Linked DNA regions of Flocculibacter collagenilyticus. The protein of the gene in region 1 interacts with the protein of each later gene in a pairwise test. Links are inferred from orthologs where the notes say so. Each region holds a gene or a part of one and is shown on either strand. Other genes may lie near its edges.

Evidence for each region.
Region 2: the proteins of barA (region 1) and clpA interact in binary tests that used the Escherichia coli proteins (3 or more experiments, as listed by UniProt). The link is inferred for Flocculibacter collagenilyticus from one-to-one orthologs.

Annotation. Positions count from the first base shown.
Region 1 is NZ_CP059888.1:766,669-770,298, reverse strand. The notes cover bases 147-3,443. They hold barA (two-component sensor histidine kinase BarA), read left to right. Parts: upstream 147-474; coding sequence 475-3,243; downstream 3,244-3,443. Other genes in these bases: HUU81_RS03305 (hypothetical protein), read left to right, coding at 3,254-3,430; rlmD (23S rRNA (uracil(1939)-C(5))-methyltransferase RlmD), read right to left, coding at 147-246. Also shown: more of rlmD, read right to left, coding at 1-146; HUU81_RS03300 (GNAT family N-acetyltransferase), read left to right, coding at 3,456-3,630. UniProt on the Escherichia coli protein: Member of the two-component regulatory system UvrY/BarA involved in the regulation of carbon metabolism via the CsrA/CsrB regulatory system. Phosphorylates UvrY, probably via a four-step phosphorelay.
Region 2 is NZ_CP059888.1:2,126,168-2,129,506, reverse strand. The notes cover bases 49-3,054. They hold clpA (ATP-dependent Clp protease ATP-binding subunit ClpA), read left to right. Parts: upstream 49-423; coding sequence 424-2,685; downstream 2,686-3,054. Other genes in these bases: infA (translation initiation factor IF-1), read right to left, coding at 2,772-2,990; clpS (ATP-dependent Clp protease adapter ClpS), read left to right, coding at 79-378. In the rest of the region: HUU81_RS09415 (arginyltransferase), read right to left, coding at 3,215-3,339. UniProt on the Escherichia coli protein: ATP-dependent specificity component of the ClpAP protease. It directs the protease to specific substrates. It has unfoldase activity. The primary function of the ClpA-ClpP complex appears to be the degradation of unfolded or abnormal proteins.

The DNA.
Region 1 (3,630 bases):
GCATGGTTCATTGCGCCTTTCTTGAGACACAGTCAGTACTTTGGTCGTTTCGGCATGAATCAGTTTACTTTGTTCGTGGGTAATTTTAGCTTGAACTGATTCACCTTTTAGCGCGCCTGTTACAAAGCACACTTTGTTGTCTACTTTTGCGATACCAGCGCCTTCATGATCAGTGCCTGTGATGGATAAGGTAAGAACATGATTCTTTCTGCTTTTTGCTTTTTGAGGCTTAAAAAATTGTGCCATTGTTTACTATGCTTCTTAGGTTAGATAAACGTAAAATAAGTTACGCTTTAAGTAAGATAAAAAACGCAACATCACCCATTAGGAAAAATGTAACAACTATGTCATTATAGCCACACTTCAAAAAAGGCTGGCAGGGCAAGTTTATATAACTCAAGCCTTCTGAATGGCAACCTATAATAATAAATAATTAGCGCTATTCATGCAGAAAAAAGGGAAAATAGCACTTTTATGACCAAAATTGGCTTACGCGATTGGGTGATTTTGTTAACGTTAGTACCAACCACTATTATTGGTTTGGTATTAGGCGCTTACTTTACCTTAAATCGCTTTACCGAGCTAACGTATTTTCTTGAAGAACAAGGTACTAACATTGTTGAACCACTTGCCATAGCAAGTGAGTCTGGCCTTGCTGGAAATCGCCGCAGCGAACTAAAACGATTAATCAGCTTAACGCAGTTAAAACACTCCCCATTAGTAAAAAGCATTGCTATTTTTAAGGTTGATCATCAACTTTATGTAACCTCAAATTACCATCGCGAGTTTAATCAATTACGTTTAAAGCCAGGCGAGTCTATCCCCGAAAATACCACGATAGATTATCAGGATAATTACCTAATATTTCGCACCCCTATTCAAGGAATAGGCAGTAATCGCGGGCCGTTACAACTTAATCAAGAAGAGCCTGTCATTGGCTATCTAGTGCTTCAAATTAACAAAGACAAAGCCATTTTAGAGCAGCAAGCAGCCGCTATAACCAGTTTCAGTATTGTTATTTTAGGCATTATTTTAAGTACCTTTTTTACCTTACGATTAGTACGAAAAGTTAACCAACCGATTACTTCTATGGTAAATGCGATTGATCATATTCGTGAAGGAAAGTTAGACACCCGTGTAAGTGGCCAACTAATTGGCGAGTTAGACTTATTAAAAAGCGGGATTAATGCAATGGCAAAGTCGTTAAGTGATTACCGCGAAGAAATGCAAAATAACGTCGACAAAGCCACTAGCGATCTGCGCGAAACGCTCGAACACATTGAAATTCAAAACGTAGAGTTAGATTTAGCTAAGCGACGCGCACAAGACGCCAACCGAGTTAAGTCTGAATTTTTAGCCAATATGAGTCACGAGCTACGAACACCACTAAATGGCGTTATCGGCTTTACCCGCCAATTACTTAAAACGCCGCTGAATATTAATCAGAAGGATTATTTAGAAACCATCGAAAACTCTGCTAACAGTTTATTGTCGATCATCAATGATATTCTTGACTTTTCTAAGCTAGAAGCTGGTCGAATGGCACTTGAAAACATTCCTTTTACGTTACGCGATACGGTTAATGAAGTAATGAGTTTGATGGCACCGAGTGCTCATGAAAAGTCATTAGAACTCTCCTTACGTGTGTCACCTAATACACCTGATGATTTAATTGGCGATCCAACCCGCTTGAAACAAATTTTAGTTAATTTAGTGGGTAATGCCGTTAAGTTTACAAATAAAGGCTCTGTATCTGTCGACATTGAAATTGTTCAAACACAAGGTGATAAAGCCACACTGAAGCTCGCCGTTTCCGATACAGGCATTGGTATTAGCGAAGATCATCAAGCTTCGTTATTTGCCGCTTTTGGTCAGGCAGACTCCAGCATTACTCGTCGCTACGGTGGAACTGGATTAGGTCTCATTATTTCGCAAAAACTGGCACAAGCTATGGGTGGCGACATCGGTTTTAGTAGTCGACTTGAGCAAGGTTCAATGTTTTGGTTTACCATTGATGTTGAGCAAAACTCACTTTCCACTTCGGTCCCGCTTCCTCTCGAAGCCTTATTAAATAAATCTGTATTGTATTATGAAAAAGACGAGCATACTCGTACTGCAACTAACGAGCTACTCCAGTCTTGGGGATTAAATGTCATGCTTTGTGAAAACGAAGCAGCACTTAGCCAACGTGTGAATGATAGTATACATTACGACATTGCTATATTGGGCCATGAAGTATCCCCCAACGTGATCAGTGACATTAAAGCACTCATCAACGATGTATTGAATCATTGTGACCACCTTTACTTAGTCGTGAATACCGTTTCTCCAAATATGCGAGAAGCATTTATCGGCTCTGGCGCTGCTGGATGTTTAAGTAAGCCAATCAACCATCGTAAGTTATGTAATCTACTGGCTACACCTTACTTAGAAGATTCTGAACCTGCATTAGTGGTGCACGAACCAACTCAACAATCACCATTAAAAGTACTGGCTGTAGATGATAACGAAGCCAATTTAAAGCTCATCACTACCCTATTGTATGACTTAGTGACTGAGGTAGAAATTGCACATAATGGTGCAGAAGCCGTAGAGAAGTGTAAAACCACCTCTTACGACATCGTTTTTATGGACATACAAATGCCAATCATGGACGGTATTACTGCATGTCAGAAAATCAAAGAAGCATCACTCAATGAAGAAACGCCAATTATTGCAGTTACCGCACATGCTTTAGCGGGCGAAAAAGAAAAAATGCTCGAAGCTGGGTTTAACGGTTATCTTACTAAGCCAATTGATGATGAAATGTTGCGTCAAGCCATCATAGAGTATGGCCATCAGAGTTTAGCTTCACCTACTACTAAAGAAGAATATATTCAAACAGAAGTTGAATTTCCTGAAAGTCACTCTGTTGACTGGGAGCTTGCGCTACAGCGTGCCGGCGGCAAGCCAGATTTAGCTTTTGAAATGCTTAAAATGTTGGTAGATAGTATTCCCGAGTCAAAGCAAGCCATCCAATCGGCCTTAGATGAAAGCGATCAAGTGGCGACCATCACACATGTTCATAAACTACATGGCGCATGTTGTTATAGCGGAGTCCCAAGGTTAAAACAGCTAACAGAAGCCATTGAAACTCAAATGAAACAAGGCGCAAGTATAGAAGCCGTTGAGCCTGAAATTTTTGAGTTACTTGATGAAATGGAAAACTTATACGATGAAGTCAATCAGTGGGAATTAGCGTAAGGAGCGCACAATGAATGCATTAATATTATTGGGATTGATCTTTGGTGGTGTTGCACTCATGGTGATCCTCACCCAACGATTCGGCAAACCGTTAGAGGCTGAAGAACAAGCTAAGTACTCAAAAATATTCTACATCTTAGTGTTCGTCTTGCTAATAGCCGCATTAATTAAAGCCATGCTAGCTTAGCCATGTACATTAAGAATGGGTATTTATGAATTTACGTTTTGTTTTAGCTTCCGCAGCTGATCGTGACTACCTGCTCATATTAAGAAAAGCAACTTTGGTTGAACATCTTGAGCAAGCAGGTATTTTTCTAAGCGATAGTGAGCATGAAATTAGACTCGATGATCAATATGATTGCAGTTATATCATTTTCAACGGCCCAG
Region 2 (3,339 bases), 1.4 Mb from region 1 along the record:
TGTCTTTAATGTATATATAGAAATTGTTAATTTCGTATAGCTAGGTCTATATTTTAATAAAGCAGGAAATATTAAATTTTGGCTACAAAAGAAAGTACGATTGAGTCGGTAAAGCAAGAACTTAAACCGCCTCCAATGTATAAAGTAATATTAAATAATGATGACTACACACCAATGGACTTTGTAGTCGAAGTATTAACGCGTTTTTTTAATATGGATTTTGAGAAGGCCAATCAGATCATGTTGACGATTCATTATGAAGGAAAAGCAGTATGTGGTGTTTTCTCATCTGATATTGCTGAAACTAAAGTTGCGCAAGTAAATAAATATTCTCGAGACCACCAACATCCTTTGCTATGTTCGATGGAGCAAGCGTAAAAAGAATGTTTGGCTCTTATAAAAGGTCTAAGTTAGGAGTCTGCGATGTTAAACAAAGATTTAGAAGTCACACTTAATTCAGCGTTTCGTAATGCCAGAGAGCTTCGTCATGAGTTTATGACTGTAGAGCACTTGTTACTCGCATTAATTGATAATCCTAGTGCATCTACTGCACTCTCATCTTGTGGAGCTGACCTAGAGCAGTTGCGTGAAGAAGTAACGGCATATATTAAAGATACCACGCCAGTCATTCCTAATGATGACGCGGATAGAGAAACACAGCCAACACTTGGATTTCAGCGTGTACTACAGCGCGCTGTGTTTCATGTGCAATCGTCGGGACAGTCAGAAGTTAACGGTGCTAACGTGCTTGTCGCGATTTTTAGCGAACAAGAAGCACATGCAGTGTATCTGTTGAAAAAGCTAGATATTACACGATTGGACGTTGTTAATTTTATTTCACACGGTATATCGAAAATAGAATTCAATGAAAACCAAGACTCGGTTGATCAAAGCCAAACCGTCGATCAACAAGCAGAAGAGTCAGCCACGTTAAAAGGGTTTACAACGAATTTAAATGAACAAGCAGAGCTTGGTTTTATTGACCCGCTAGTGGGCAGAGATAAAGAAGTAGAGCGCACTGTACAAGTATTATGTAGAAGGAAGAAAAACAATCCACTGCTGGTTGGTGAGGCAGGTGTAGGTAAAACTGCTATTGCTGAGGGGTTGGCTTTTAAAATAATTAATGGCGACGTGCCAGACGTCATTGCGAACGCAACCATATATTCGCTAGATATGGGCGCATTGTTAGCAGGAACAAAATACCGCGGCGACTTTGAGAAACGTTTTAAATCTTTATTAAAAGAACTAGAACAAGAAGATGATGCGATCATGTTTATTGATGAAATTCATACCATCATTGGAGCAGGTGCAGCGTCGGGTGGTGTTATGGACGCCTCAAATTTGATTAAACCGCTATTATCAAGTGGACGATTACGCTGTATTGGTTCGACAACTTATCAAGAATTTAAAACGATTTTTGAAAAAGATCATGCTTTGGTGCGCCGATTCCAAAAAATTGATGTAGTTGAGCCATCTGTGGATGACACTACAAAAATTTTATTAGGGTTGAAAGAGAAGTACGAAAGCCACCATAATATTCGTTATACCAATAAAGCGATGCGAGCAGCCGCTGAACTTTCTGCTAAATATATCAACGAGCGTCATTTACCCGATAAGGCCATTGATGTAATTGATGAGGCTGGTGCAAGCCAGCGTTTAATGCCGCAAAGCCGCCGGAAGAAAACAATTAACGTAAGTGATATTGAGCAAATCATTTCTAAAATTGCTCGTATACCTGAGAAGTCCGTGTCAGCCTCTGACAAAGACGTTCTCAAAAACATGGACCGTAACCTTAAGTTAGTAGTATTTGGTCAAGACCCTGCGATTGAGGTGCTTACATCGGCAATTAGACTATCTCGTTCAGGTTTAGGGAGTGAAGGTAAACCGATTGGCTCATTTTTGTTTGCAGGACCAACTGGTGTAGGTAAAACAGAAGTGACTAAGCAGTTAGCGACGGTACTGGGACTTGAGCTTACTCGTTTTGATATGTCTGAATATATGGAACGCCATGCGGTCAGCCGTTTAATTGGTGCGCCTCCGGGCTATGTAGGCTATGAGCAAGGCGGTTTGCTTACTGATGCCGTGATTAAAAACCCTCATAGTGTGGTGCTGTTAGATGAAATTGAAAAAGCACATACTGATATCTTTAATATTCTGCTTCAAGTAATGGATCACGGTACGTTAACTGATAATAATGGTCGCAAAGCTGATTTTAGAAACGTAATTTTAGTGATGACCACAAATGCGGGTGTATTTGAAACAACGAAATCGTCTATTGGGTTTAAGCAGCAAGACCATAGTTATGATGCAATGGATGAAATTAACAAGACATTTTCTCCAGAATTTAGAAACCGCTTAGATAATATTATTTGGTTTAATCACCTTGATACCGAAATTATATTGCAAGTAGTAGATAAATTTATTGTAGAGCTGCAAGCACAGCTAGACAGCAAAGGTGTCTCTATGGAGCTGACTGAAGAAGCTAAGCAATGGCTGGCAGATAAAGGATATGACAAGGCGATGGGTGCAAGACCTATGTCTCGCTTGATTCAAGACAAATTGAAGAAGCCACTCGCTAATGAAGTGTTGTTCGGTAAATTAGCTACTGGTGGTAACGTTAAGATTGTTGTGGATAAAGATGAGATTAGCTTTGAATATGACGATGAAAAAGAGCTAGTTTCGTAGGGAGTAAATAAAGCCCTTCAGATACAAAAAACGCCCAGTTTAGCTGGGCGTTTTAGTAATGATTTATAGACAATTAACGGATTTAATTAACGGGCACGGAAAACAATGCGGCCTTTTGATAAATCGTAAGGTGTTAACTCTACAGTTACCTTATCACCCGTTAAAATTCGAATATAGTTCTTACGCATTTTACCTGAAATATGCGCAGTAACGACATGTCCGTTTTCTAATTCAACACGGAACATAGTATTTGGCAAGGTTTCCAAAATGGTTCCCTGCATTTCAATGACATCTTCTTTTGCCATTAATCGTATAACCTCATTTGTTAGCAAGATAAAAAGCAGCGCAGATTGTGCACAATTACGCCTTATATGTAAAGGTAAGTATAAACATTTATTCACAAATCGATGAATTAATGAGCAAACGGCATGGTTTGAGGGAAAATCAGAAGATTTTTACCACAACAATATGCGTTACAAAGCTACTCAAGCTGAATAAATAATTAGCTGAGTGTTGCTTAATATCGCCATTACTTAGTAAATATCTGCCAAGCATTACCAATAAATTGCTCGTTTGTTTTGAACTTATGCTTATAGTTCATGTTGTCACAATCATCTATTTGGTAACCAAGGTAGACGTGATTTTTACCGTTTA